4 regions of the Streptomyces sp. NPDC057428 genome follow, and region 1 is predicted to be linked to each of the others. Evidence: riboswitches for the same ligand, from Rfam matches in the RefSeq annotation. Region 1 holds a riboswitch; each other region holds the start of a gene.
The links. A riboswitch is a leader RNA that binds a small molecule or an ion and turns the genes downstream of it on or off. The one in region 1 is predicted to bind cyclic di-AMP.
Positions count from the first base shown of each region.

Region 2: it holds a riboswitch for cyclic di-AMP, as region 1 does, so the genes downstream of both, ACFU5K_RS12800 (transglycosylase family protein) here and ACFU5K_RS07040 (C40 family peptidase) in region 1, are expected to answer to the same signal.
Region 3: it holds a riboswitch for cyclic di-AMP, as region 1 does, so the genes downstream of both, ACFU5K_RS10660 (M23 family metallopeptidase) here and ACFU5K_RS07040 (C40 family peptidase) in region 1, are expected to answer to the same signal.
Region 4: it holds a riboswitch for cyclic di-AMP, as region 1 does, so the genes downstream of both, ACFU5K_RS21610 (NlpC/P60 family protein) here and ACFU5K_RS07040 (C40 family peptidase) in region 1, are expected to answer to the same signal.

Region 1 is NZ_JBHVCT010000011.1:71,497-78,891, forward strand. Features, by position in the region: gene ACFU5K_RS07010 (class I SAM-dependent methyltransferase) at 1-652, opposite strand, end outside; gene bioD (dethiobiotin synthase) at 725-1,414, opposite strand; gene ACFU5K_RS07020 (adenosylmethionine--8-amino-7-oxononanoate transaminase) at 1,416-2,720, opposite strand; gene bioB (biotin synthase BioB) at 2,713-3,876, opposite strand; gene ACFU5K_RS07030 (8-amino-7-oxononanoate synthase) at 4,019-5,167, shown strand; partial or broken gene ACFU5K_RS07035 (LysE family translocator) at 5,404-5,535, shown strand; gene ACFU5K_RS07040 (C40 family peptidase) at 5,603-6,073, opposite strand; cyclic di-AMP (ydaO/yuaA leader) riboswitch at 6,077-6,273, opposite strand; gene ACFU5K_RS07045 (DUF3103 family protein) at 7,030-7,395, shown strand, end outside.
Region 2 is NZ_JBHVCT010000025.1:12,131-19,525, reverse strand. Features, by position in the region: gene ACFU5K_RS12825 (serine/threonine-protein kinase) at 1-848, shown strand, start outside; gene ACFU5K_RS12820 (SurA N-terminal domain-containing protein) at 1,019-1,675, shown strand; gene ACFU5K_RS12815 (nucleoside triphosphate pyrophosphohydrolase) at 1,762-2,748, shown strand; gene ACFU5K_RS12810 (cytochrome P450) at 2,745-4,070, shown strand; gene ACFU5K_RS12805 (transglycosylase family protein) at 4,176-5,132, shown strand; cyclic di-AMP (ydaO/yuaA leader) riboswitch at 5,422-5,594, shown strand; gene ACFU5K_RS12800 (transglycosylase family protein) at 5,595-6,281, shown strand; gene eno (phosphopyruvate hydratase) at 6,608-7,395, shown strand, end outside.
Region 3 is NZ_JBHVCT010000019.1:60,684-68,078, forward strand. Features, by position in the region: gene ACFU5K_RS10640 (FAD-binding oxidoreductase) at 1-1,082, opposite strand, end outside; tRNA gene ACFU5K_RS10645 (tRNA-Met) at 1,343-1,416, shown strand; gene ACFU5K_RS10650 (MerR family transcriptional regulator) at 1,531-2,277, shown strand; gene ACFU5K_RS10655 (PP2C family protein-serine/threonine phosphatase) at 2,411-3,568, shown strand; cyclic di-AMP (ydaO/yuaA leader) riboswitch at 3,802-3,954, shown strand; gene ACFU5K_RS10660 (M23 family metallopeptidase) at 3,966-5,003, shown strand; gene ACFU5K_RS10665 (aldo/keto reductase) at 5,139-6,083, shown strand; gene ACFU5K_RS10670 (PrsW family glutamic-type intramembrane protease) at 6,126-7,395, opposite strand, start outside.
Region 4 is NZ_JBHVCT010000058.1:8,562-15,956, reverse strand. Features, by position in the region: gene pcrA (DNA helicase PcrA) at 1-1,739, opposite strand, end outside; cyclic di-AMP (ydaO/yuaA leader) riboswitch at 2,000-2,192, shown strand; gene ACFU5K_RS21610 (NlpC/P60 family protein) at 2,191-3,339, shown strand; gene ACFU5K_RS21605 (hypothetical protein) at 3,447-3,800, opposite strand; gene ACFU5K_RS21600 (NlpC/P60 family protein) at 4,158-5,228, shown strand; gene ACFU5K_RS21595 (GNAT family N-acetyltransferase) at 5,241-5,996, shown strand; gene ACFU5K_RS21590 (LuxR C-terminal-related transcriptional regulator) at 6,034-6,729, opposite strand; gene ACFU5K_RS21585 (PspC domain-containing protein) at 6,726-7,395, opposite strand, start outside.

The sequences.
Region 1 (7,395 bases):
CGACGCCGAGCACGCAGGGCGTGGTCGGCAAAGACACCCCTTTCTCCGGGATGCGGAACCTGCGGTACGTCCCCATCCGGAAGTCGGCCTCCTCGATCGCCGCGACGGTGTCCCGCGCTGTGTGACAGCCACCGAACAGGAGCGGCCACACCGTGCGGTCCGCCACCCGCTGCGTCGTCGCCAGCGTCCGGCCGGACGCGAGGGTGTGCTCGAAGAAGCGCAACTCGCCATCCGGCCGCAGCACCCGCTTGATCTCCGCCAGGGCCCGGGGGAGGTCGCGTACGGTGCACAGGACAAGCGAGGCGACAGCCGCGTCGAACGCCTCGCTCTTGACCGGCAGGGCCTCCGCGATTCCCGGCACCACGTCGACAGGCACCTCCGCCCGCATCGCGGCGGCGGCCGCCAGTCGCCGCAGACTTCGCTCGGGCTCGATCGCCACAACCTCCGAGACGGCTCCGGGGTAGTGCGCGAAGTTGAGACCGTTGCCCGCGCCGATCTCGATGACCCGGCCGGACAGCCCTGCGAGAAGTTCCTCGCGACGGGCGGCGACGCCCGCCTTGAGATCGGCCGTCACGCTCATCCGGGCGTAGAAACGGGCGAACACGGGGTGGTGCACGGCGTCGCGGGGGACATTCGTGCTGCGCCGACGCATGGCAGGCCTCCTCGGAGGACGCGGAGATACGGCTCCACTTCGATTCTCCCCCGTACGGGCGTACTCAGCCCCTCAGCCGCACCGACGATTTCCTCCGAGCTCGGGGGCGAGCCAACTCCGCGCGCATGCACGGAAGTCGGCCGGAGCCAGCGCGCCCGCCCCGGCCGGAACCGCGCCGAGCAGCGGAGCCCCCGCAGAGACCGGGAGGTCCTCCATGTTGCACCGGGATGCCAGGTCCGGCTCGGCCGGCATGCTGCCCACGACCACACCGAGGCAGGTCAGGCCTCTGGTCCGCAGCGCCTCCGTCGTCAGGGCGGTGGCGTTCAGCGTGCCCAGGCCGGCGGGGGCCACGACCAGGACGGGCGCGGCCATCAACCGGGCGGCGTCCGCGAGCGTGGACCCCTCGTCGTCGTAGCGCACGAGCAGTCCACCCGCTCCCTCGACGAGCACCAGGTCGTGTTCCGTCGCCAGTTTCCGCGCGGCCTCCACGATCTCGAAGGGGCGTACGGGTGCCATGCCGGCCCGGCGTGCCGCCGTCCCGGGCGCCAGCGGCTCCGGGAAGCGGGCCAGTTCGACCGCGGTCACATGGCCGCCCGCCAGCCGTACCACCTCCGCGGCGTCCCCCGGCTCGCCCGGCGCCAGGCCGGTCTGGGCCGGTTTGAGGACAGCGACCCGCCGCTTCGCGGAGGCAGCCGCCACCGCCGCCGTCACGATCGTCTTGCCGATCTCGGTGCCCGTCCCGGTCACCACCAGGATCGCCATCTCAGCCCTCCTTCGCCGCCGCGCACACGGCCCGGCCGATCCTCGCGACGTCGTCGTCGCCTGTCACGTAGGGCGGCATCGTGTACACGAGATCGCGGAACGGCCGCAGCCACACGCCCTCGCGCACCGCGGCCCGTGTCGCGGCCGCCATGTCGACCTCGTGATCGAGCTGTAGGACGCCGATGGCGCCCAGCACCCTGACGTCACGCACGCCCGGGAGCTCCGCGGCTTCCGCGAGACCGTCCCGGAGCCCCGCACCGATCCGCTTCACCTCCGACTGCCAGTCCTGGCCCAGCAGGAGGTCCACGGACGCGCACGCCACGGCCGAGGCGAGCGGGTTGCCCATGAACGTGGGCCCGTGGGCCAGCACGGGTACCTCTCCGCGGGAAATGCCCTCCGCCACCCGCGTGGTGCACAGCGTCGCAGCCAGCGTCAGGTAGCCCCCGGTCAGCGCCTTGCCGACGCACATGACATCCGGTGACACCCCCGCGTGTCCGGCCGCGAAGAGCTCCCCCGTCCGCCCGAAACCGGTCGCGATCTCGTCGAACACCAGAAGCACGTCGTTGGCGTCGCACGCCTCGCGCAGCACCCGCAGGTAGGCCGGCGAATGGAAGCGCATCCCGCCCGCTCCCTGGACCACCGGCTCCACGATCACGGCGGCCAGTTCGTCACGGTGGGCGGCGATCAGGTCGTTCACGTGCCGTACGTACGCGTCGTCCGGTTCCGCGTCGAAGCCGTCGGGCGGTGCGTCCGCGAAGACCTGCCGGGGGAGCGAGCCCGACCAGAGGTCGTGCATCCCGCCCTCGGGGTCGCACACCGACATCGGCTGCCAGGTGTCCCCGTGGTACCCGCCGCGCCAGGTCAGCAGCCGGTGCTTGCCCGGCCGCCCGGCCGAGCGCCAGTACTGCAGGCACATCTTCACCGCGACCTCGACCGAGACCGAACCGGAGTCGGCGAGAAAGACGTGTTGCAGTGGCTCCGGGGTGATCTCCACCAGCCGGGCGGCCAGCCGGACGGCGGGTTCGTGCGTGAGCCCGCCGAACATCACATGACTCATCCGGTCCAGCTGGCTCCGGGCGGCGTCGTTGAGCACCGGATGGTTGTAGCCGTGCACCGCCGACCACCAGGACGACATACCGTCCACCAACTCGCTCTGCCCGAGGACGGATTCGGCGAGCCGCAGCCGCACCCCGGATGCGGACCGGACGACCAGTGGCTCCTGGCGGCCGGGCATCGGTCCGTAGGGGTGCCAGACGTGGGCCCGGTCCAGGGCGCGGAGTTCGGCGGGGGTGAACAGGTCAGGCATTGGGTGCGAGATCCGTCCCGGCGCCGCGGCGGCGCACCGCCACCAGATCCGTACGTGCCGCCTGCGCCTCCGCCGGCTCCGGGGCCGTCCGAGGGGAGTCGCCGCACGGAGCGCAGCCGCCCTCGTGCGAACCGCAGCCCGCGGAAGGCTCCGCCCGGTGCTCGGGGAGTGTCTGCGTCCCCGCCCCCTCCACCTCGAAACCGGCGTCCGCGATCATGTCGAGGTCGGTCTGCCCCGCCTGGCCCTCGCTGGTCAGATAGTCGCCCAGGAAGATGGAGTTGACCAGGTTGAGGGCGAGCGGCTGCATCGAGCGCAGGTGGACCTCACGGCCGCCCGCGAGCCGCACCTCCACGTCCGGGCACACGAACCTGACCATCGCGAGGATGCGCAGGCACCGCTGAGGAGTGAGGTGCCAGTCCTTCGCGAGCGGGGTCCCTTCCATGGGGATCAGGAAGTTGACCGGCACGGAGTCGGGATCCAGCTCACGGAGCGAGAAGACGACGTCGACGAGGTCGGCGTCGGTCTCGCCCATGCCGGCGATCAGCCCGGAGCACGCCGAGAGACCGGCGGCCTGGGCCTGCTGCACGGTGTCCACCCGGTCGGCGTACGTATGGGTGGTCGTGATGTCCCCGTACGTCCCCTCGGAGGTGTTGAGGTTGTGGTTGTACGCGTCGGCGCCGGCGGACTTGAGGCGCTCGGCCTGACCCTCGGACAGCAGACCGAGACAGGCGCACACCTCGACGTCCTCGTGCTGCCCCTTGATCGCCTCGATCGTCTTCGACACCCGGTCGACGTCCCGGTCGGTCGGCCCCCGGCCGCTGGCCACCAGACACACGCGCTTGGCGCCGCCGGCCACCCCGGCGGAAGCGGCCTTCTCCGCCTCGTCCGGCTTGATCCAGGTGTACTTGAGGATCTCGGCCTTGGAACCGAGCCGCTGCGAGCAGTAGGAGCAGTCCTCGGGGCAGAGCCCCGACTTCAGGTTGACCAGGTAGTTGAGCTTGACGCGCCTGCCGAACCACTGGCGGCGCACCTTTCCGGCAGCGGCCACCACATCGAGCAGTTCGTCGTCGGAGGTCGCCAGTACGGCGAGCGCTTCGTCACGGGTCGGCAGTTCGCGCCGCAGCCCCTTGTCCACCAGCGTGTTCAGCAGGTCCATGGCGTTGATCCTGACGTACGACACCGCCTCCGGCCAAGGAGGAACCGGACAGGACCGTCGGACGATGCTGTGTGTATTGCCACACCCTGGCCTGTTGCGCCCCGGGCTAGGGTCTGTGAACTGCCTACAAAGGGACCCGCTCATGTCCTACGCCCCGTTCGACTGGATCGACGACGAGACCCGCCGCCGCACAGACGCCGGACTCGTCCGGACCCTGCGCCCCCGGGCCTCCCGGACGGATCTGCTGGACCTCGCGAGCAACGACTACCTGGGGCTGACCAGGCATCCCGAGGTCACCTCCGCCGCGGCTGACGCAGCACGTGAATGGGGCGCGGGAGCCACCGGTTCGCGGCTGGTCACCGGAACCACCGCGCTGCACGCCCGCCTCGAACGCGAACTCGCCGACTTCTGCGGCTTCGAGGCGGCCCTGGTCTTCTCGTCCGGCTACGCGGCCAATCTCGCCGCCCTGACCGCGCTCACCGGACACGACTCTCTGATCGTGTCCGACGCCGGCAACCACGCCTCGATCGTGGACGGCTGCCGGCTCTCCCGGGCCGCCACCGCGGTCGTGCCGCACGCGGACCCCGAGGCCGTGCGCAAGGCGCTCCGGACGCACACGGGACGGGCTCTGGCCGTGACCGACTCCGTCTTCTCGGTCGACGGTGACGCAGCCCCGCTGGCGCCCCTCGCCGAGGCATGCAGGGACGCGGGCGCAGCCCTCCTGGTGGACGACGCACATGGTCTGGGCGTGCTGGGGGACGGCGGGCGCGGCGCCCTCGCCGCCGCAGGACTCGCGGGCGGGGAAGGGATCGTCGCCACGCTCACCCTCTCGAAGTCACTGGGGAGTCAGGGTGGAGCGGTGCTCGGGCCGGACAGGGTCATCTCCCATCTGGTCAACTCCGCCCGGACGTTCATCTTCGACACCGGTCTCGCCCCGGCGGCTGCCGGCGCGGCCTCCGGTGCACTGCGGCTGCTGCGCCGCGAACCCGGACGAGCAGGCCGGGCGCGGGAGGTGGCCGCCGAACTTCACGGCCGGCTGACCGCCGCCGGGCTCACCGCGGTGCGCCCGGACGCGGCCGTCGTCTCGGTCCGCGCACCGTCGGCGGAATCCGCGGTGCGCTGGGCCGCGGACTGCCGTGCCGCAGGCCTCGCGGTGGGGTGCTTCCGGCCGCCTTCGGTGCCGGACGGGATCTCGCGACTCCGGCTGACGGCCCGGGCGGACCTGACGACGGCGCAGATCGAGTCCGCGGTGGCCACGATCGTCGGATCGGCGCCCCCGCAGGTCAGCTGAGGTCCCCCGACGCGGTCACCGCGGACCCGGCGGGCGTGGAGTCCGGTGACGAAGGATCGGTGTGCCACCAGCCGCTCCCAGTGGCCAGTGGGACCATAGGGAAGCAACCGTCACCTTCCGAGCGACCCGGTCTCGGTGTGCGCTGGGCCGTCCCGGCCCAGACCTGACCGGGGTTCACGGCGTGCCGGTCCGGCCGAAACCGCTCCGCAGCAGCGCCAGGAGCGTCGTGGCGGCCGCTCGCGCTCATCTGGAAACCGGCCGGGGACCGCCTCCGCAGGTGGCTGCGCCGGCCGCGTACCGCCCGCGCTGTCGAGGGCGGCGGCGGCGCGGCGTTCACCGCGCTGGGACTCGTGCTGGTGACGGGTCCCTGCCGCACTGGGCCAGGTGAGGAGCGGTGCCGGCGTCAGAGGTGCCGGCACCGGGCGGGCGCAGGAGTCAGCGGACCCTCCCGTACCAGACGCTGTTCGACCAGATCTTCTCCAGCCGGACCACCGCCCCGGTCTTCGGTGAGTGCCAGATCCTGCCGCTGCCGGCGTAGATCCCGACGTGGTAGACACTGCGCCCCGCGTGAAAGAAGACCAGGTCGCCGCGTTTCCGCTGCGACCTGGAGATATGGCGGGTCTTGTTGTACTGCTGCTGCGCCGTGCGGGGAAGTTTCTTGCCCGCTTTCCGGTACGAGTAGAGCGTCAGCCCGGAGCAGTCGAACCGGTGCGGACCCGCGGCGCCGTATCTGTAGGGCGCGCCCTTCTTGGAGGCGGCGATGTCGAGAGCCCTTGTCGAACGGCTCGCGGCCTCGGCGTCGTCGACGAAGCCCGGGGCCAGCATCGTGGTGCCTACAGCGAATGTGAGAACCGAGGCCGTACCGACCCGGGCGAACAGAGACGGGACATGAACCTGCGCAGTCATGCGCAACCCTTCGTCAGCCGCCTGTGAAGGATGACCTGTCGGGTTCGGGCTGGCGAAGTTGCCCGGCCGCGCTAGGCGGCTTCACCCCGAGGGCCGTCCGGATGTCCGGGCGGCCCGTTGTGCTCGGGTCCTCCACTCCTGCCGATCCACTCCTGTCGACCAGGCATCCGGACAGCGGCAGGACTCGGCGTCCGCCCGGACCGCCCCGCCGCGGTGGCGGGGGCTTGTCGTCCCACGGATCTTTACGCACGCACTGCCGGATTTCCTCGTTGAAGCTGCGATATGTGAGAGTCGTCACCACTCATCCGTTCGGGTGGACGGGGCTGATCCGGGCGGCCGGCGGCTGTGCCGGACCAGCCCCGTACCAGCGGCGGAACGACAGATTCCGTTCAGTGTCCGTGCTAGTTGCGCAAGTTGGGCTGTCCCTCGGGTGGGGGACCTTCTACGCCGAACGAGCGAGGAAAACTCATCGGGTCGTCGGGCGTGTCGGCGCGGGACGCCGAGAAGGTCCTGTTTGTCGCAACCTCACCTCAACGCACCAAACGTGGGGGCCGTTGAGTCGCCGTTCCCGACCGGCGGTTTTCGGCTGCGGAGTTTGGACGTGTTCGCGTCTGCCGCCCACCCGCGGGCCTGCGTCGCCGGCAAGCGCAGGCAGATCAACGTCAGGACCACCTCCCACGGGATCACCTCGCGTTTTCTCCCACGCCAACGGCCAGAGAGCCGCCACGAGCTCTGACCGGCCAAGCTGACGACTCCACTGAGGGGGATCACCGCGGTACTCGGGTACCCGAGCGCCATCTACACATCCCCCTGCCTCTATCCGGACGGCACTCTTGTCGGAATGACACGGCACCGTCATGCTTGGCCCGGCCGGTATCTACTCGCATAGATTCCGGCCTCTTCTCCGCCCTGGCCGTACGTCCCATGCGTTGCACGCTCCCAGGAGGAATGCTCTCGTGAGACACCACCACACTCGTCGGCGCGGCGTTGTGCCCCTCATCGCCGCCTGTCTGCTGGCCCTGCCGGCCGCCCAGACCGCCACCGCGCTCCCCGCCACGGAGGCACCGCGAACGCAAGTACCGTCTTCCACCGTTACCGAGACGGAAAACCAGGCCGCCCGCGCCATCGCCACATCACTGTCGGACTCCACCTGGCGCGCCCGGATGCGCGATGCCGCGCTCACCTCCGATGAGTTGGCTGTGACCGCCCTCGCAGGCAAGGCTCCCGGCCGGCTCCAGGCCGCCCTGATCAGAGCCGACCGACGGATCGCCACCGCCAAGGGTCTGGACCCGGGGGTCGGCTCGCTGCTGCGGCTGAGACTC
Region 2 (7,395 bases), on a different contig from region 1:
CGGTCCGCCGCATCAGGCCCGAGGTCCCCGAGGCGCTGGAAGTCCTCGTCCTGCGCCTGCTCTCCAAGGACCCGCAGCATCGCCCCGCGTCCGCGCAGGAGGTGTACCAGTCCCTGAGCCCGCTGCTTCCGGCCGGCGGTTCGCCCTCCGGGCCGCTCGACCCGACCCGCCCGTTCCTCCGCCCGCACGCGCCCTGGCCCGACCGGGCGGCCGCCCCTGCCCCCGCGCCCGTACCGGCGCAGCAGGCGCCCGCCGCGTCCTTCGAACCGCCGTCACGGCCGAACGTCGCGCAGGCGGTCGACGACGTGAAGCGGCTCCTCGGCGAGGGCAGGATCACCCAGGCCGTCGACATCCTCGGCGGTATCCTGCCCGCCGCCGCGGCGGAACACGGCGAGGACTCCGCGGTCGTGAGGATCCTGCGCAAGCAGTACGCCGCCACGCTGATGGACGACGGGCAGTACCGCCGTGCCCTGCCCGAGCTGCGCCGCCTCGCCGACGACCGCACGGCCGAGGCCGGGCCGGGTGACGCAGGGACGCTGCAGTTCCGTTACGACGCGGCGCAGTGCCTGGAACAGCTGGGCGAGGCAGCCGCCGCGCTCGCCGAGTACAGGGCGCTCCTTCCCTACTACGAGAACGGCTACGCCAACTCCACCGGTCCGGGGCGTGCGTTCGACATCCGCCAGCGCATCGGGCACCTGCTGCTCGGCGTGGGGGACCACTCGGCGGGCTGCGCCCAGCTGCAGGCTCTCCTGTACGACGCGGAGCGCGCCTACGGCCCGCACCACCCGCTGCCCACGGAGCTCCGCCGGCAACTCACCCACCATCAGGACGTACGTGAGTCGTTCTGAGACGTACGGCCGTCCGAAGCGGCACTCCGGACGGGTTTTCGCCCTCGACCCCACACTGACCGGTCCGGAAATCGTTGGTCGAAGCAGTGGCCCGAATCACGTCCACTGCCTAACATCGATCACCGCAAGGCTTTGTGCACTGATGCACAAACTCTCCCCGGGAGGCTCCTTTGCACCGCCGCCGTCGTACCGCGCTCGTCCTTTCCGCCGCAACACTCCTCGCGGGACCGCTTCTGACCGCCTGCGGCAGCGAGGCCCATCCGGGTGCCGCGGCCGTCGTGGGCGGCGACCGGATCGACGTGGCGACCGTCCAGGCACAGGCGGCCGACGTACGTACGGCGCAGCAGAGTGCCGGGCAGTCCGAGGAACTGGTCAAGAAGACCGGGCAGCTGAACCGGGCCAAGCTGCACGGCCTCATCTTCGGGCGGGTCCTGGACCGGGCCGCGAAGGACGCCGGCGTGACCGTCAGTCGCAAGGAGATCCAGCAGATCCACGCGGAGGCCGCAGCGCAGTACGGCGGGGACAAGGGCCTGCGTACGGTGTCGCTGGAGCAGCGTTGGGTCGCCCCCGGCCAGATCGAGGATGATCTGCGCAAGGAGGTCCAGCTCCCGAAGCTGGCCCGTGCGCTCGGCGCCGATCTGCGGACTCCGGCCGGCCAGCAGGCCGTGAGCAAGGCGCTCACCGAGGCGTCCAAGGCGCTGCACATCGACGTCAACCCGCGCTACGGCAGCTGGGACGACAAGAAGGTGCAGCTCAGCACGTACAAGACAGCGTGGATCAAGCAGGTCACCACCCTCCAGGGCCAGGAACCGGAGACAGGCGCCTGACCCCTGGGATGGCTCGTCCTGGTCAGGCAGGTCTCGCGCCTGATCCGGACGGGAGGTCCTCCCCCGCCGGGAGGTAGGTTCGGGTGGTGAACGCTGAAGACCCCGGCCGTATCGTCCTGCTCACCGCCAGCCACCGGGTCGCCCCCGGTCTGCTGTCCTGGCCCGCCTGGCAGACGCTGCGCGCGGCCGACAAGGTGCTGTGCCCCGAGCGGGACCACCCGCAGCTGCCGTACCTGCGGGAGGCGGGGGTCGCGGCCGAGCACGCCTCGCCGTCGGCCGAGGAGCTGGTGGACGACTGCGCGGGCGGCCGGACCGTGGTGGTGATGGTCGGCGGAGAGAGCGATCAGGCGCTGACCGACGGACTCGCCCGGCTGGGCGGTTCCGGCCGGGTGCGGATGCCCGACCTGGAGCTCCTGCCCGGTTCGTACGACCTGCCCGGCGCCCGGCTCCTGGATCTGGTCCAGGTCATGGACCGGATCAGGCTCGAGTGCCCGTGGACCTCGCAGAAGACGCACGCGGGCCTGGCGAAGTACGCCATCGAGGAGGCGTACGAGCTGGTCGAGGCCATCGAGGACGGCGACCGCGAGGAACTGCGCGAGGAGCTCGGCGACGTGCTGCTCCAGGTCGTCTTCCACGCGCGCATCGCCGAGGAGGACCCGGAGGAGCCCTTCGGCATCGACGACGTCGCGGCGACGATCGTCGAGAAGCTGATCCACCGCCATCCGCACGTGTTCGGCGACGAGACCGCCGAGACCCCGGAGGACGTCCACGCGCACTGGCTGCGTACGAAGGCGATCGAGAAGCAGCGTGCCTCGGTCACCGACGGAGTGCCGCTCGGCCAGCCCGGCCTGGCGCTCGCCGCCAAACTCGGCAGCAGGGTCCGTGCGGCGGGCCTCGGAGTGGCGATCCCCGAGGGCGGCGGGATCGGTTACCAGTTGCTCGCCCTCGCCGTGCGGGCCGAACAGGACGGCGTCGACCCGGAGGCCGCCCTGCGCGCCGCCGCGCGTGCCTACCGTGACGCCATCAGGGCCGCCGAGGGGCTCGACGGCGCGACGGACGGCGTCCAGGAATGAACGACGGCCCCGGAACGCCGCCCGCCCCCGGAACGCCCTTCGCCTCCGAAGTCGCCCCCGAGGCCGGACCCGAGCTCTTCACATGGGAGTTCGCCACCGACCCGTACCCCGCCTACGCCTGGCTGCGCGAGCACAGCCCCGTGCACCGCACAGCGCTGCCCAGCGGGGTCGAGGCCTGGCTGGTGACCAGGTACGCGGATGCCAGGCAGGCTCTCGCCGACACCAGGCTCTCCAAGAACCCGGCCCACCACGCCGGATCGGCGAACGCCAAGGGGAAGACGGGCATCCCGGGTGAGCGCAAGGCGGAGCTGATGACGCATCTGCTGAACATCGATCCGCCGGACCACACCCGGCTGCGCCGGCTCGTGTCCAAGGCTTTCACCCCGCGCCGGGTGGCCGAGTTCGCGCCTCGTGTGCAGGAACTGACGGACAGCCTCATCGACTCCTTCATCGAGGAGGGGAAGGCGGACCTCATCCACGACTTCGCCTTCCCGCTGCCCATCTACGCGATCTGCGACCTGCTGGGAGTCCCCCGGGAGGACCAGGACGACTTCCGTGACTGGGCGGGGATGATGATCCGGCACGGCGGCGGCCCGCGGGGCGGAGTGGCCAGGTCGGTGAAGAAGATGCGCGGCTATCTCGCCGAACTCATCCACCGCAAAAGGGAGAATCCCGGCGACGATCTCATCTCCGGCCTGATCAAGGCCAGTGACCACGGTGAGCACCTCACCGAGAACGAGGCCGCGGCGATGGCCTTCATCCTTCTGTTCGCCGGCTTCGAGACGACCGTCAACCTGATCGGCAACGGGGTCTACGCGTTGCTGCGCAACCCGTCGCAGCACGAGCGTCTGGAGCGCTCGCTGGCGGCGGGGGAGACCGAACTGCTCGCCACGGGTGTCGAGGAGCTGCTGCGCTACGACGGGCCGGTGGAGCTCGCCACATGGCGCTACGCCACCGAACCCGTGACTCTGGGAGGGCAGGTCGTCGCGGCGGGCGATCCCGTCCTCGTGGTGCTCGCCGCCGCTGACCGGGACCCCGAGCGATTCCAGGATGCGGACACCCTGGATCTCGCTCGGAGTGACAATCAGCACCTGGGCTACGGTCACGGAATCCACTACTGCCTGGGGGCGCCGCTGGCCCGCCTGGAGGGTCAGGTAGCCCTGGCGACGCTTTTGAAACGGCTCCCTGACCTGCGGATTGCCGCCGAACATGCCGATTTGCGGTGGCGCGGAGGGCTCATCATGCGTGGACTGCGCACGCTTCCCGTGGAGTTCGGTCCCGGCCATACACCGGCGCAAGGTGACGTTCTGTCAACTCTGTGACTTTCACGTGATCTCCGCTGCATCGACTTGTGACACACGTTCGAGTACGGCTAGGTTCACCGTTCGACTCACCCGTCACATGTCAGTCACACGGAAGGCAACCCCATGGGCTCCGCGAACGGCAGACACCGTCGCCCTCGTCAGGCACCCGCCATCGTCGTCGCCGCAGGCGTCACAGGGTCGGCGATTGCCATCCCGCTGCTCGGCGCCGGTGGCGCGCAGGCCGCAGACGCCTCGACGTGGGACCGCGTCGCCGAGTGCGAGAGCGGTGGCATATGGAGCGCCGACCTCGGCAACGGCTACTACGGAGGCCTGCAGTTCTCCGAGGCCACATGGTCGGCCTACGGCGGCACGGCGTACGCGTCCCGCGCCGACCTCGCGAGCCGCTCGCAGCAGATCGCCATCGCCGAGAAGGTGCTGGACGACAAGGGCCCCCAGGCGTGGCCCAGCTGCGCGGTGATCTCCGGGCTGGCGCTCGACGGGGTACTGCCGGGTATCGATCCGGGTGACGGGCCGTCCGCCGAGCCGACGGAGGCCGCGACACCCTCCGGCACCCCCTCGTCCGAGGAGCAGGACGACGCGGGCGCGAAGGGCAAGGCCGGCAAGGGCGCGTCCGGCAGCAAGGCGGACAAGGGAAACAAGGTGGACAAGTCCGGCACCGCGCCTTCCGTCGCACCGTCCCCCGAGGCGTCCGAGACCTCTGGAGCCCCGAAGAGTGACGGGGCGAAGGCCGGGAAGCACCGCGGCACGCCCGCCCCCGAAGCGACCGACGCGTCGTCAGCGGCCACCGAAGGCCGCGAGTCGGGCAGGCATGCCTCGCGCGGTGACTCCGAGGCGCGTCAGGGCGCCGAGGGGACGTACACCGTCCAGGAGGGTGACAACCTCTGGGCGATCGCCGATACGGAGGAGCTCCCCGGTGGCTGGCCCGCCCTCTATGAGGCCAACAAGGACGAGCTCGGCTCCGACCCCGACCTGATCCTTCCCGGCCAGAGTCTGGACCTCGGTCTCGGCCTGGCTTCGGACGCGAGCGGGACCCAGGCGGAGGCTCCTGCCACCAACTGATCAAAAGCACGAAAACACTCCGAAATCAGGGGTAGTTCAGAGGCCTATGTCCACTTATGCGCAAGTGAGACATGGGTCTCTTTGCTTCAACTGGCGTGTCATGTACGCCCGGTCTGCCCATATCCGCTCCGACCTGCGCAAACGGACCGGTAGGTCGATCGCTAAAGGGCTGATTGACCGTTATGCCCATTTTTGAATGTAGGGGTTGCGTGTGTTTACGGTCGGAGCCGCTCGCACCGCGGGCACCTTCGACCGTCACGCCGAATCCTGCCGTCGGTCGAGGGGAACGACGCGTAAAGCGCCGTAGGCAGGAGCGGGGGACCCAGGTAAGTGCCGTGACCCGGCCGTCGGAGGACGGCTGAGGGACCGGCTGGGGGTGAAGTCGTCCGCGAGTGCGGTCGGCCGGGCAACTCACAGGCCCGAACCCGACAGCTCACCTCGTAGGCGTCGGTGAGGAGAACCATGCTGCTTTCCAGCAAGGGCAAGCACCGCCGCCCGTCCAAGGCCGTCCGTATCGCCACCCTGGCGGGCGTCACCGGTGCGGCCATCGCCGTCCCGCTGATGGGCGCGACCGGTGCTTCCGCTGCCTCCGTCGCCACCTGGGACGCCGTCGCCCAGTGCGAGTCCGGTGGCAACTGGTCCATCAACACCGGCAACGGCTACTACGGCGGCCTGCAGTTCTCGGCCTCCAGTTGGGCGGCCGCCGGCGGTACGCAGTACGCGGCCCGCGCCGACCTGGCCACCAAGGACCAGCAGATAGCCGTCGCCGAGAAGCTCCTCGACCTGCAGGGCCCCGGCGCCTGGGCCTGCGCCGGTGCCGGCGGCCTGACCGACGACGGTGTGGACCCGGGTGTGGACACCGGCTCCGCGCCGAAGGCCGACACGAAGGCGCAGCCGGAGCGCAAGGCCGAGCAGCCCGCCTCGCGCAGCGAGAAGCGCACGGCTCCCAAGGAGACCGTCACCACCCCGACCGGTCAGAAGGTCGAGAAGGGCGACGGCGAGTACAAGGTCAAGGCCGGCGACACCCTCAGCAAGATCGCCGACGCGAAGAAGGTCAAGGGCGGCTGGCAGAAGCTGTTCAAGCTGAACGACGACATCGTCCACGACGCCGACCTGATCTTCCCGGGTCAGCAGCTTCACCTGAAGTAGTCACGGGCGGTCCGGTGTCCCCCTCCCCGGCGGCCCGGCCCAGCACGCCCACCTCCTGCGTGCCGGGCCGGGTCGTGCCCGGTGCGCCCCTCGGGGGGTTGCCTCGGGGGACCCCACGACGGGCCGCTGTGGGGGTCTGCGTTCAACTGTTGTAGTTACTGGCCAGTAAATATCTGGAGTTTTGCCCGTAATGCAGGCCCTTGGGTCCTTTTTCGTCCCAGGGGGCGGGCGGACGGCCGACGGAGCGGGCCGAGCCGGTTAGGCTCGTGGCGCAAGGCCACAGTGACCCTGCACAACCAGCGTCATATCCCAGAAGGAGATGCCTCGTGCCGTCCATCGACGTCGTCGTAGCCAGGGAAATCCTCGACTCCCGGGGCAACCCCACGGTCGAGGTCGAGGTCGGCCTCGACGACGGCAGCACGGGACGTGCTGCTGTTCCGTCCGGCGCCTCCACCGGTGCGTTCGAGGCCATTGAGCTTCGTGACGGTGACCCCAACCGCTACCAGGGCAAGGGCGTCGAGAAGGCCGTCCTCGCCGTGATCGAGCAGATCGGCCCGGAGCTCGTCGGTTACGACGCCACCGAGCAGCGCCTCATCGACCAGGCGATGTTCGACCTGGACGCCACCGAGAACAAGGCCTCCCTCGGCGCCAACGCCATCCTCGGTGTCTCGCTGGCCGTGGCGCACGCCGCGTCCGAGGCCTCCGACCTCCCGCTGTTCCGCTACCTCGGCGGCCCGAACGCGCACCTGCTGCCCGTTCCGATGATGAACATCCTGAACGGCGGCTCGCACGCCGACTCCAACGTGGACATCCAGGAGTTCATGATCGCGCCGATCGGCGCCGAGTCCTTCTCCGAGGCCCTTCGCTGGGGCGCGGAGATCTACCACACGCTGAAGAAGGTCCTGAAGACCAAGGGTCTCTCCACCGGTCTCGGCGACGAGGGCGGCTTCGCCCCCAACCTCGAGTCCAACCGCGCCGCCCTCGACCTCATCCTCGAGGCCGTCAAGGAGGCCGGTTACGTCCCGGGCCGCGACATCGCGCTCGCCCTCGACGTCGCCGCGTCCGAGTTCTACAAGGACGGCGTCTACGAGTTCGAGGGCAAGTCCCGTTCGGC
Region 3 (7,395 bases), on a different contig from region 1:
ACCCGGCCCGCGGCCCCGTCGACCGGGTAGAGGTGCATGAGCGACTGGCCGGTGGGGAGCTGCTCCGCGAAGGCCGCGTGCACGTCGACCGCGTCGTCGGTGATCCTGTCGAAGAAGTCACCGCGCCAGTACCACTGGAGCCCCGCGGGCAGAAGTGCGTCGAACATGGTCTGCAGCGCCGGGTAGGGCATCGGAGCCGTGAAGTGGAAGGCCGGCGGCGCGGGCTCGTTGACCACGGCGAGGGTCTCCTCCAGGGCTTCGGGATCGGCCGTGGAGGACCAGACGACACCGCACATCTTCTGTCCGTGGATCTCCACGGGGAAGGGCGGGCCGGGGGGAACGGACAGCGAGGCGAAGAAGCCGTACAGGTCGTCCGGCGCCTGCGGCAGGAAGTCGCGGTACCAGCGCATCACGTCCTGGAAGTGCTCCAGCGGCCATACGGTGATCCCGACGCCCACCGTGTCCACCGGGTGCAGCTCGAAGTCGAACGATGTGACGATTCCGAAGTTCCCGCCGCCGCCGCGCAGCGCCCAGAACAGATCGGCGTTCTCACTCGGATTCGCGGCCACGAAGCTGCCGTCGGCCAGGACGACGTCGGCGGAGACCAGGTTGTCGACGGTGAGGCCGTACTTGCGGGTGAGGCAGCCGTGACCGCCGCCGAGCGTGAGGCCTCCCATTCCCGTCGTGGACATGATGCCCGACGGGGTGGCGAGGCCGAAGGCGTGCGTGGCGTGGTCGAACTCGCCCAGTGTCGCGCCGCCGTCCGCCTGGGCGGTCTGGGTGGCGGGGTCGACGCGTACGCCGCCCATGGGGGAGAGGTCGATCGTGACCGCCCCGTCGACGACGCCCAGGCCGGGGCCGCTGTGGCCACCGCCCATGACGGCCACGTCCAGGCCGTGCTCACGGACGAAATCGACGGCCGCCATGACGTCCGCGGTGTCGTGACAGCGGACCACCGCTGCCGGCCTTCTGTCGATCATGGCGTTGTAGACCGTGCGCGCCTGGTCGTACGCCGGGTCGTCCGGGCCGATGACCGGGCCGCGCAGTGCGGTCCTCATGGTCTCCAGCGTGGTGCCGTCCATGGCCGTCTCCTCGCGAGCGTGCGCCCGGCCTCCCCTGGCTCCATCTCGTCGGGTGAGGCTGCTGGGCCGAAGCCGGCACCTGAGGATGCCGCGCAGACGGGACCGAACACCGAATGTCGTGTCCTTCAAGCGTCGCGCCGCCGCGCAGGGCCCGCAATCGTGGAGGGCGGCGCCCACCCCTCGGGGCAAGGGCGGACGGCACCGGTGGGGAAAGTGGTCGGAGCACCGTCCCGGATGGCGTAGAGTTGCAATCACAACGACGCGGGGTGGAGCAGCTCGGTAGCTCGCTGGGCTCATAACCCAGAGGTCGCAGGTTCAAATCCTGTCCCCGCTACTGAAGACAGAGGCCCGGATCCTTATCAAGGATCCGGGCCTCTGTCGTGCGTCGGACCGGCCCGAGGGTGCCGGGCTTGACCTTGACGTTGCGTAAAGATCTAGCGTTTCCGGCATGGAGTGGTCCATCCAGGAAATCGCCCGGCGAGCCGGCACCACCAGTCGCACGCTCCGGCACTACGGAGACCTCGGTCTTCTCGTGCCGAGCCGCAAGGGTGCGAACGGCTACCGCTATTACGACCAGGGCGCACTGGTCAGGCTCCAGCGCATCCTGCTGCTGCGGGAGTTGGGGCTCTCGCTGCCCGCGATCAAGGCGGTACTCGAGGGGCAGCGGGACACCTCCGTGGCGCTCCGGGCCCATCTGCGCCTGCTGGAGCAGGAGCGGGAGCGCATCGGACGGCAGATCGCCTCGGTACGGACCACTCTCCACAGGACCGAGGAAGGGGAGGAACTCATGGCCGGGGAAGTGTTCGACGGCTTCGACCACACGGCGTACGAGCAGGAGGTCGGCGAGCGGTGGGGCCGGGAGGCGTACGAGCGGGGCGACCGGTGGTGGCGCGGGCTGAGCACCGCCGAGCGTGCGGCGTTCCAGGACGCGCACGACGTCATCGCCCGCGACTACGGTGCGGCGAGTGCCGCCGGTCTGGAAGCGGGAAGCGACGAGGTGCAGGACATCGCACGGCGGCACTGCGAGTGGCTGTCGGTGACGACGGAGGTCACCCGTTCGTATGTGAGCGGGCTCGGCGAGATGTACGCCGCCGATCCACGCTTCGCGAAGAACTACGATCGCCACGGGGACGGAACCGCCGTCTTCGTACGGGATGCACTGACGATCTACGCTCGGCACCGGCTCTCCGGCTGACCCCCGGAGGAACGTGGCGGCGGTGCGCTCCTTCCTTCGGCCGATGAGCGGTCGCGCCACGGCGCGGCTCCGGCCGGCCGGGTCGGGGCGCGGTACCGTCCGCAGCCGTGGGCGGACGGGCAGGAGTGCACAGGTGGGGAAGCGGGACGTACGGCAGGGGCGCGCACAGGGGAACGAGCGGGCGCGCAGGCTCGTGCGTCTGTTGCCCCCGCTGATGATCTGCTGCGGCGTGGTTGTCGACCTCGAGACCCCGCCCGAGGTCAGCGCCGTGCCGCTCTTCGCCGCGGCACCGCTGATCGCCGCTCCCTTCTTCTCGCTGGCGTCCACGATCCGCGTCGGCGTGGCGGCGATCCTCGTCGTCCTCGCCATCCGCGTCTCCGACGGCATGCTCGCCGACGTCGTCCCGATCACGGACCTGCTCACCCTGGTCACCGTCGCCGGGCTCGCGCTCGTCATCAACCGTGTCGTACAGCGCGGCAACGAGCAGCTGGCTTCGGCGCGGGTCATCGCGGAGACCGCGATGCGCGCGGTGCTCCCCGTGCCGGAGGACCGGATCGGCGGTCTGCTGGTCGCGGCGCGGTACGAGGCGGCCCAGGCGGACGAGTTCGTCGGCGGTGACCTGTTCGCCGTCGCGGACACGCCGTACGGGGTGCGGCTGGTGGTCGGGGACGTGCGGGGCAAGGGCCTGGACGCGGTGGCGGCGGTGGCCGTCGTGATCGGCGCCTTCCGGGAGGCGTCCGAACAGGAGCTCTCGCTGGAGGGCGTGGTCCAGCGGCTCGAGCGGGCGCTCGCGCGGGAGAGCACGCGGCGGGGCGGGCTGGACTCGATGGAGGGGTTCGTCACGGCCGTGCTCGCCGAGATCCCGGTGGGTGCGGACACGCTGCGGGTCGTCAACCGCGGACATCCCGAACCTCTGGTGCTCCACGCGGACGGTGCGCTCGACGTCCTGAGGCCGACCGAGCCCGCCCTGCCGCTCGGGATGGGCCTGGACGCGTGGCCGGACCGTGCGGACGAGTGGCCGCTGCCGGCCGGTGCGACCTTCCTGGCGTTCACCGACGGACTCTCGGAGGCGCGGGACGCCGACGGGGTCTTCTACGATCCGGCGGCCCGGCTGCGCGGCAGGATCTTCCCGGGGCCGGAGGAGCTGCTCTCGGCCCTCACCGACGACGTCCGGCTGCACACCGGGGGGCGGTCGACGGACGACCTCGCGTTGCTCGCGGTCGGGCGGCCGTCCAGGCGGCAGCAGGGGCGACGGAAGACGGTGAAGATCGTGGGACGGGATCGTGAATGACCGAAGACGACCGTCCGTAATCAAAGGGCGTCGCTCCGCAGAACATGTGACGTAACGTCAGAGACTGCTGTGCGCGTGAGGGGTGTGCAACTCGCCCGTTTGAGGCCGATTGGCCCCGTGAAGTCCGGGCCGGGGCCGTGAACGATCTGTGGGAACCGCTTGGTATCGGACCCGCATGTCTATTAACGTTCGATAACGCAGCGCGGTTGTCCCAGTCGTCGCCAGAGGCGGCACCGTGCGCAGCGCCGAATCCCGCAAGGGAACCGGGGAACCACCTACATGGGGTGAATCGGACGCCTGACTCCCGCGAGGGACGAAGGGGCCCGTAGGAGACCTTCCTGCTCCGAACCCGTCAGCTAACCCGGTAGGCGAGAAGGAAGGAAAGGAGTGCGCCCACGTGGCGTCAAATCAGCCTGCCCCCGAGGCTCCGGCACCCTTCAGGCCCGCCGGTCCCGGCGACCAGGGCAGGACGTGGGAGGAATGGAACCCCACCGAGGAGTCCATCCGTCCCGTACGCGGCAAGCACCGCGTAGCCAAGCAGCGCGGTCTCGCCCGTAGCTCCACCGTCCTCGGCGTCGGTGTCATCGCGGCCGTCGGCGCGGGAGGCATGGCCACCGCGCAGAGCAAACCGCCGGTCTCCATCTCCCTTCCCGATTCCATCGCTGACAATCTTCCCGACGCCAAGTCCTTGCCCGGCGTGGGCGCTTATCTGTCCGGCGACACCGATCAGGGCGGCACGGTCACCGCGTCCTCTCCGCTCACCACGGCCGGCATCACCGCCGCCGAGGCCGAGCAGGGCACCACGGACGCCGGCGAGGCGCTGCGTGCCCGCATCCTCCAGCAGGCCGAGCAGCAGCAGGCCGGGGCCGAGGCCGAGGCCAAGGCGACGCAGGAGAAGGCGGCGGCCGAGGAGGCCGCGGCCCAGGCCGCCGAGCAGCAGAGCGACGCGGAGGCCAAGGCCGCCGCGAAGAAGAAGGCCGACGAGGAAGCGGCGAAGAAGAAGGCCGAGGCCGAGCGCCTCGCCAAGCTCGCCCTGAGCTTCGCCCTCCCGACCTCCTCGTACACGATCACCTCGACGTACGGCCAGGCCGGTTCGATGTGGTCCTCCGGCTACCACACCGGTCTGGACTTCGCGGCTCCCACCGGCACCCCGGTCAAGGCCGTGCACAGCGGCACGGTGAAGTCGGCGGGCTGGTCCGGTTCCTACGGCTACCGCACGGTGCTGGAACTCGACGACGGTACCGAGATCTGGTACTGCCACCAGTCGTCGATGGACGTCACCGCCGGCCAGAAGGTCAGCACCGGCGACACCATCGGCCGCGTCGGCGCCACCGGCAATGTGACAGGTCCGCACCTGCACCTGGAGGTGCACACCGCGGACGGCTCGGGCATCGACCCCATGAACTGGCTGCGCAGCAAGGGCCTCTCGATCTGAGTGCCCGCGCCGGCACACGGCGCACCCGCACTCCGGCGGCCCTGGCGCACAACCCCCCGACGCCAGGGCCGCCGGTCCTTCACGGTGCGGGCGGCGAGCGGAATACGCGGCTCCGCCGATGTGTTGAGCTGAGGCATGACATCACTGCGCCCGCTCGGAAACTCGGGCTTCCAGGTCTTCCCCCTCGCTCTCGGCGGCAACGTCTTCGGCTGGACCGCCGACCGGGACACCAGCTTCGCCGTCCTCGACGCGTACACGGCCGCCGGCGGCAACTTCATCGATACCGCCGACTCCTACTCGGCCTGGGTCCCGGGCAACGAGGGTGGTGAGTCGGAGGCGGTGATCGGCGCGTGGCTGTCCGCGCGTTCCCGCAGGGAGGACATCATCGTCGCGACCAAGGTCGGTGCCCACCCCGAGTACAAGGGGCTGTCGGCGGCCACCGTCAAGGGGGCGGCCGAGGCCTCGCTCCGCCGGCTCGGTACCGACCACATCGACCTGTTGTACACGCACTTCGACGACGAGACGGTCCCCGTCGAGGAGATCATCAGCGCCCTCGACGAGCTGGTGAAGGCCGGCAAGGTCCGGGAGATCGCGGCGTCCAACATCAGCCCGGAGCGGCTCAAGGCCTCCCTGGCGTTCTCGGAGCGCGAGGGCCTGGCCCGCTACGTCGCCCTGCAGCCGCACTACAACCTCGTCTCGCGCGACACCTACGAAGGCCCGCTCCAGGACACCGCGGCGGCCGGGGGTCTCGTGTCCGTCCCGTACTTCGCGCTCGCCTCGGGCTTTCTCACCGGCAAGTACCGGCCGGGGGCGGCCGTCGAGAGCGCGCGGGCCGAAGGCGCGGGGAAGCACCTGGAGACCGAACGCGGCCGCAAGGTACTCGGGGCGCTCGACAGGGTGGCTCAGGAGCACGGGGCCGAGATCGCGACGGTGGCGCTGGCCTGGCTGGCGTCCCGGCCGACCGTCGTCGCGCCGATCGCCTCGGCCCGCACGGTCGAACAGCTGCCCGCGCTCGTGGCGGTGGCCGGACTGGAACTGACGGAGAGCCAGCTGGCCGAGCTCACCGAGGCCTCGGCCTGAGAGGTCCTGGCACCACCTGCCCCGGCTCGCGCGTCCGGGCGTTCAGTGCGGGGGAGTCCCGGGGGGCGGGGCGGAACGGGGGCCGTGCTCCAGGTAGGGGTTGTAGCCGCCGTAGTGGCGGTGCGGCGCCGGAATCTGCTGCGGGGCCGGAGCGCCGTGAGGGGGCCGGCGGGGGAACGGCACCTGCGGGGGCCGCCCGTCGGCATGCATCCGGCCCGTCATGCGGGCCGCGTTCGCCAGCGCGGGGCCCGCGACCTCCCGGCGCTGCCAGAGGTGGTGCAGCAACTCCTGCTCCCGGACGGCGAAGTCGGCGCCCGCACCGTCGTGACGGGCGCGCCGGCGCAGCATGGCCAGGGACGTCGCGAACGACTCGTACTCCGCGACCGCACGGGCGGCGTCCCTGCCCCGGGCGCGGTCCTGGGAACCGTGCCAGTGCCGTGCCATGTCGCGGGCCATTCCCCGTGCCCGCATCGAGGCGAGTGCGGGCGGCTCGGCGGGGCCGAGCCAGCCGGCCGCCGCGTACACCGGCAGCTCCGTGGAGAGCGTGCGCAGTTCCCGCTGGCGGGACCAGACGGCCAGCCAGGTCACCAGGCCGAAGCACGGCACCATGAACGCGCCGTACACCGCGTAGAAGCCGTACGGGCCGAAGGACGACGAGCCGTTCCAGAGGGCGTGCATGCCCATGGCCATGGCGAGTCCGAGCAGCGGCAGCAGCACCCGGCGCACCCGGTGGCGCGCGCCGCCCAGCGCCGCGAGCCCGAAGCCGATGCCGGAGAGCACCGTGAACAGGGGGTGCGCGAACGGCGACATCACCACACGGACGAAGAACGTCCCGGCAGTCAGCGAGGCGAGCCCCGTGGTCCCCAGCTCCTGGTCCTCACCGAAGGCCTGGCCCAGGTAGAGGATGTTCTCGGTGAAGGCGAAGCCGGTCGCGGTGAAACCGGCGACCACGATTCCGTCGACGACACCGCCGAACTGCCGTCTGCGGAAGAGGAAGATCAGCAGGACGGCCGCCGCCTTCGCGGTCTCCTCGACGACCGGTGCGATGACGGTGGCGCCGAGGGTGTCCGCGCTCGCCGGATCCGCGGTGGCCGTGGCTATCCACCGGGTGGCGAAGGAATTGGCGATGATGGCGACGAGCGCGGCGGCACAGGCGCCCCAGGAGAAGGCGAACAGCAGATTGCGCCACGGGCCCGGCTCGACACGGTCGAGCCAGCGGAACGCCGCCATCAGCAGCGGCACGGGCAGCACGGCCAGGCCGAGACCCACCAGGAAGCCCTCGGTGCCGGTCTGTTCGCGCACCAGGGCCAGG
Region 4 (7,395 bases), on a different contig from region 1:
TCCTGGAGGTTCTCGATACGGGTCTCGTCCTGCGGGTCGGTGGAGGCCTGGAGCTCGGCGAGGTAGCCGGTACGCTCCATGACCGCCTCCAGCACGACCGCCGGTCCCGCACCGGACTCCACGATCGTGCGGAGCTCCTCCATGAGCGTGTTGAACCGCTTCACGGCGTTGGCCGAGCGCGCCGCCATCCCGTACGCCTCGTCGACCCGGCGCAGCGCCTGCGGGAAGGAGATCTTCTCGCGCATCGACAGCGCGTCGATCATCGCCTCGGCCCGGTCGCCGATACCGCGCTTCGGCACGTTGAGGATACGGCGCAGCGGGACGGTGTCCTCGGGGTTGGAGAGGACCCGGAGGTAGGCCAGGACGTCCCTGACCTCCTTGCGCTCGTAGAAGCGCACGCCGCCGACGACCTTGTAGGGCAGCCCGACGCGGATGAAGATCTCTTCGAAGACACGGGACTGGGCGTTCGTGCGGTAGAAGACGGCGACGTCGCCCGCCTTCGCCTCCCCCGCGTCCGTCAGCCGGTCGATCTCGTCGGCGACGAACTGCGCCTCGTCGTGCTCGGTGTCGGCGACGTAGCCCGCGATCCGGGTGCCGGTGCCGGCGTTCGTCCAGAGGTTCTTGGGGCGACGGCTCTCGTTGCGCTCGATGACGGCGTTGGCTGCGGAGAGGATGGTCTGGGTGGAGCGGTAGTTCTGCTCCAGCATGATCGTCTTCGCGTCCGGGTAGTCCTCCTCGAACTGGAGGATGTTGCGGATGGTCGCGCCGCGGAAGGCGTAGATCGACTGGTCCGCGTCACCCACGACGCAGAGCTCGCCCGGGGCGTCGGCCTCACCGGCGGGGCCGACCAGCTCGCGGACCAGCGTGTACTGGGCGTGGTTGGTGTCCTGGTACTCGTCGACCATGACGTGGCGGAAGCGCCGGCGGTAGTGCTCGGCGACGTCGGGGAAAGCCTGGAGCAGGTGCACCGTCGTCATGATGATGTCGTCGAAGTCCAGCGCGTTGGCCTCACGGAGCCGCGCCTGGTAGAGCGCGTAGGCCTGCGCGAGCGTCTTCTCGAAGCCGTCGGCGGCCTGGCCCGCGAAGGTCTCCTCGTCGATCAGCTCGTTCTTCAGGTTCGAGACCTTCGCCGTGAACGACTTCGGCGGGTATCGCTTCGGGTCAAGGTCCAGATCACGGCAGACCAGCGCCATGAGCCGCTTGGAGTCGGCGGCATCGTAGATCGAGAACGACGAGGTGAATCCGAGGAGCTTGGACTCGCGGCGCAGGATGCGCACGCAGGCGCTGTGGAACGTCATGACCCACATGGCGTTCGCGCGCGGACCCACGAGGTCCTCGACGCGCTCCTTCATCTCGCCCGCGGCCTTGTTGGTGAAGGTGATCGCGAGGATCTGGCCCGGGTGGACCCCGCGCTCGGCGAGCAGGTGCGCGATGCGGTGCGTGAGCACCCTGGTCTTGCCGGACCCGGCTCCCGCGACGATGAGCAGTGGAGATCCGGCGTGCACGACCGCGGCGCGCTGTTCGGTGTTCAGCCCGTCGAGCAGAGCCGCGGAGTCGACGACGGGACGCGGGGCGCCGTCGCGGTAGTACGCGTCACGGGGCGGCGGCGGGGCGTCGAAGACGTCCTTGAACAGGCCCTCCGGCACCGCCTCGGGCGCGTGCTCCTCGGGGGGCGGCGGGGGGCCTTCCTCAGCTTGCTGGAGGCCGGTCAGGAAACTGTCGTCAAAGAGGCTGCTCATCGCTTAACGAGTCTAGGCGGCCGCACCGACAGCCCGGGACGGATCGGCCACACGGACCCGCACCGTGCGCCCGCCGGGACGGATCGGCCACGGTGCGTGAGATCGGGCGGCCTGCACAGGCCGGCCGGACGGACCGGCTCCCGCGGAAGGTCACGGAAATGTATCGGGCATATCGGCCACCATCCTTCACAGGAGCACCACGGGTTGGTTAGCGTGCTCCGACGGGTGTCCCGTACCCACTTGAGGCGAACCACGCCGCGCGGGCACCCCCGCCGAATCCGTACTCCTGTGAGGAGCCCGGAACCGGGGACCCACAAGCAGCACCGGGGTGAATCGGTCAGTCTTCACCGGACCGTAGGGCAGCCTTCCGTTCCGCCCGAACCCTCCCCCCAGTGCCTGAAGGGCCTGGGGGACCCCCATCGCTAACCTGGTAGGCGGTCCACGGAAGGAGATGCCGGCCTTGGCGTCGCATCGCAAGCAGCGCACCCGGGTGCGCACGACCACCCCTGCCTTCGGTCTCACGACGGCGGCGCTCGCCTCCGTCACCCTGCTCTCCGCGCAGAGCGCGACGGCGGCCCCGGCACAGCCCAAGCCCAGCATCGAGGAAGTGCAGAAGAAGGTCGACGCCCTCTACCGGCAGGCCGGTGCCGCGACCCAGGAGTACAACCAGGCGAAGTCCGCGTCCGCCGAGCAGCGCTCCAAGGTCGACGCGCTCCTGGAGGCGGCGGCCCAGCGGGCCGACAAGCTGAACGAGACGCGCCGCGAGCTGGGCAGTTACGCCGCCGCCCAGTACCGCAGCGGCGCGATCGCCCCGACTGCGACGTTCTTCCTGGCGGACGACCCGCAGTCGTACTTCGACCAGGACCAGCTGATGGCCCGGATGACCAGCCGGCAGCAGAAGACGGTCACCGAGTTCCGTACGCAGCAGAAGGAAGCCGCGGCGAAGCGCGTCGAGGCGACGAAGAGCCTGGAGACGCTGACCGAGTCGCAGGCCACGCTCCGCACCAGCAAGCAGCACGTGCAGACGAAGCTCACCGAGGCGCGTTCGCTGCTGTCGGAGCTGACCGCCGAGGAGAAGGCGCGGCTCGCCGAGCTGGAGCGCAAGAAGGAGGCGGAGGCGAAGCGCAAGGCCGAGGATCTGGCCCGGCAGCAGGCCGCCGCCGACAAGACGGAGGCCGAGCGCGCCCCGGAGAACGCCGGGCAGGACACGGGCTCGGGGACCGGCGGCACGGACTCCGGCAGCGGCTACGCCACGAAGGCCGAGAAGGTCCTGGCCTTCGCGCGCGCCCAGATCGGCAAGCCGTACGTGTGGGGTGCGACGGGCCCGTCCTCGTACGACTGCTCCGGGCTGACCCAGGCGGCCTGGAAGGCTGCCGGCGTCGACCTGCCGCGCACGACGTGGGACCAGGTCAAGGTCGGCACGCGGGTGGCGACGGCGGACCTGAAACCCGGTGACCTGGTCTTCTTCTACGACGACATCAGTCACGTCGGCATCTACAAGGGGGACGGCATGATGATCCACGCGCCCAAGCCGGGTGCGAGCGTCCGCGAGGAGTCGATCTACTACATGCCGATATACGGGAGCGTCCGCCCGGCATGACGGCATGGGGTTCTCCGTACGCGGCGGCACGGCCCACGACGGAGGCTGGACACGCAGGAGGGGCCCGGGGATCGTCCCCGGGCCCCTCCTGCGTCCGCGCGGGACGCTCAGGTCCAGAGCGTGGCGATGAAGATGTTGGCGACGGTGAGTGCGCCGACCGCGGCGAAGGCACCTTTGCCGGCCTTCTCGTCGTCGCGCTTCACGTAGACCAGCGCGAGGATCACGACGAGGAGCAGGAGCTTGATCCCGATCTTGACATTGTTCACCGACTGGTCGTCGGCCTGGTTCAGTCCGACGAGGGCGATTCCGGTGACGAGCATGGTGAGCGCGCCGTGGAGCATGGCGGGGACGAAGCGGGCCGTGCCCGCCCCCATGGCCTTCACCTGGGTGAGGAAACCGCCCAGCAGGGAGGCGATTCCGATGATGTGCAAGGCCACGACGACATTGATGAGTACGTCCATGGCCGCAGCCTAGCCCCGGCCATATCAGCACTCTTCGGCCAGGTATGACTTACCGATGAACTGACGCGAGGACTGTGCGAATTGCCGGGCTCCGGCTGAATTTCCCGGTCACTCGACGGAAACGAAACTACATCTGAGGGCAATAGCTGTCATTACACCTCTTCCCCGTGCCCCGGGTTTAGCGTCACGTCCCAGGTGACCGATTCGTTACCGCCGCCCCCGTACCGGGCGGCACCCCGGTCGCCCCGCCAGGAAAGCCGGCGGCGGGCCGCTCCCCCTGTGGTGGCCCGCCGGCGGACCCGGGCGGGCCCGCCGGTCTCCCCGGCGGGCAGTCGAACGGAAGGACGCACCACGCCCGTGGCCGCCCATCGCACCGCCGCTCACCGCAAGCCCAAGCAGCGCCTGTTCACCGGGCCTGCTGCCCGCACCGCAGCCACCCTCGCACTTGCCGGCGCGGCGTCCGCCGCGGCTTTCGAGGGTGCGGCCCAGGCCGACCCCCAGCTCACCGCGGCCCAGGTCAGGAGCAAGGTCGACCGGCTCTACCACGACGCCGAGGTCGCCACCGAGCGGTACAACGGCGCGAAGGAGAAGGCCGCGGCCTCGGAGAAGTCCCTCGACACCCTGCGCGACGAGGCGGCCCGCAGGACCGGGCGCCTCAACGCCGCCCGCGACGCACTGGGCGCGTTCGCCACCGCCCAGTACCGCAGTGCCGGTGTCGACCCAGCCGTCCGGCTGGCCCTCTCGTCGCACCCCGACGAGTACCTGGAACGCGCCTCGTTCGAGGACCGGGCGGGAGACCGCCAGGCAGGCGCGATCAACGGTGTACGCCGGCAGATGAACGACATCGCGCAGCTGCGGGCCGAGGCGGAGGACGAGCTCACGGTCCTCGCCTCCCGTCGGGCGGACCTGGAGAAGCACAAGAACGCGGTCCGCACCAAGCTGTCCGAGGCCCGCAAGCTCCTCGCCACCCTCACCGCCCCGCAGCGCGCCGACTACGAGCGTGCCGCCGACGCCTCGCACGGCGGTGGCGCCGTCCGCACGGACCGCAGCACGCCGCGCGGCTCGGTGAGCGCCCCCAACGCCCGCGCGGCGCAGGCCGTCGACTTCGCCTACGGTGCGCTGGGCAAGCCGTACGTCTGGGGGGCGACGGGTCCGTCCTCCTACGACTGTTCCGGCCTCACCCAGGCCGCCTGGCGTGCCGCGGGCGTGTCCCTGCCGCGCACGACGTACACCCAGATCAACGCGGGACAGCGCGTCTCCCGCTCCGAACTCGCTCCGGGAGACCTGGTGTTCTTCTACTCCGGGGTCACCCATGTGGGTCTCTACATCGGCGGCGGCCAGATGATCCACGCCCCACGCCCCGGCGCACCCGTACGTATCGCGCCGATCTCGGAAATGCCCTTCGCCGGAGCGACGCGCGTCGCATAGGCTCCCCGGCTCATGGACACAGCCATCCAGAACTACGCGCGTACGAACACCCTCCGCTCCCCCGGCCACTACCGGGTCGGGCCCTTCACGGTGCGGCACAACCCGGACTGGGAACTGAAGTTCGCCAACTACGCCATTCCCGACCAGGGTGCCGAACCCACCGCCCGGGAGATCGCGGACCTGGTCGCGGCGTTCCGCGAGCGCGACCGGCTGCCCCGGCTGGAGTTCCTTCCCGCGTGGGCGCCGGCCGTCGAACCGGCGCTGCTGGCAGCCGGATTCACCGTGGAGAGCCGTGCCCCGGTCATGGCCTGCGCCGCCGGGGGACTGCTCGCCCACAAGCCGGTGGACGGACTCCGCGTCGCGGAACCCGCCACCGGCGCCGAGTTCACCGCGGCCGCGGCCGTCCAGCACGCGGGCTTCGGCGGCGAGGGCGGCCCGGACGACGGCGAGATCGCCTGGCTGCGCGCGGCGGTGGAAGGCGGCGGCGTCTCGGCTCTCGCCACCGTGGACGGTGTGCCGGCGGGTGCGGGCGGCTGCTCGGCCCCGGCCGCCGGCATCGGTGAACTGGCCGGACTGGCCGTCGCCGAGGCCTTCCGCCGCCGTGGTGTCGGCGCCGCGCTCTCCGCCTGGCTGACCCGCACCGCGTTCGACCGTGGCTTCGGCACCGTCTGGCTGGAGCCGGGCGGCCCCGACGTCGAGCGGATCTACGCGGGCATCGGTTACCGCAGGGTCGGCGAGAAGCTCAACATCTCGCTCGATCCCGCCTGAGGGCCCCGAGCACGCGCGCCCAGGGCCGGACCGGCCGTCAGACCAGCCGTCGCGCCGTGGCCCACCGGGTCAGCTCGTGCCGGTTGGAAAGCTGGAGCTTGCGCAGCACCGCCGAGACGTGGGACTCGACCGTCTTCACCGAGATGAAGAGCTGCTTCGCGATCTCCTTGTAGGCGTAGCCGCGGGCGATCAGCCGCAGCACCTCGCGCTCGCGTTGGGTGAGCCGGTCCAGGTCCTCGTCGACCGGCGGCGCGTCCGTCGAGGCGAACGCGTCGAGGACGAAGCCGGCCAGCCTCGGCGAGAACACCGCGTCGCCGTCCTGTACCCGGAAGACGGAGTCGACCAGGTCGGTGCCGGTGATCGTCTTGGTGACGTAGCCACGGGCGCCGCCGCGGATGACCCCGATGACGTCCTCGGCGGCGTCCGACACGGACAGCGCCAGGAAACGCACCGGGTTCTCCACCGCACCCATCATCGGGGCGCAGCGCCGCAGCACCTCGACGCCGCCGCCGCCGGGGAGGTGGACGTCGAGGAGGACGACCTCGGGGCGGGTCGCGGTGATCACCGTGACCGCCTGTTCGACGTCGGCGGCCTCGCCGACGACCTCGACGCCGGTCTCCTCGGTGCGGCCGATCTCGGCCTGGACCCCGGTGCGGAACATCCGGTGGTCGTCGACGAGCACGACCCGTACCCGGCGCTCCGGGACCCCCGTCGCTTCGGTGTTCTCGGTCATTCGCTCGCCCTCTCCATCTCCAGCTCCACTTCCGTGCCCCCGCCGGGCACCGAACGCAGGCGCGCCGTACCGCCGTTGCGCTGCATCCGGCCGATGATCGACTCCCGTACGCCCATCCTGTCGTCCGGAACGGCGTCCGGGTCGAATCCCGGCCCCCTGTCCCGTACCGAGACGAAGACCGTGCGGCCCTCGACCTCCGCGTAGACCTGGACAGCGCCGCCCTCGCCACCGTACTTGGCGGCGTTGACCATCGCCTCGCGTGCGGCCTGCATCTGTGCCGCCAGCTTCTCGTCCAGCGGGCAGTCGCCCACGACGACGACCTCCAGCGGGACGCCGTGCTTGTCCTCGACCTCGGCGGCGGCGCGCTTGACCGCCTCGGCCAGGTTCGTGGGCTCGTCGTCCTCGTCCCTGCCGGTGCCCGACGGGTCGTACAGCCAGTTGCGCAGCTCGCGTTCCTGGGCGCGGGCGAGTCTGCGGACCTCGCCTGCGTCGTCGGCGTTGCGCTGGATCAGGGTGAGCGTGTGCAGGACGGAGTCGTGGACGTGGGCGGCCACCTCCGCCCTCTCCTGTGCCCTGATGCGCATCAGGCGTTCCTCGGAGAGGTCCTGCATCATGCGGGCCAGATAGGGGCCGGCGAGCAGGGCGATGCCGGTGAGCACGGCGACG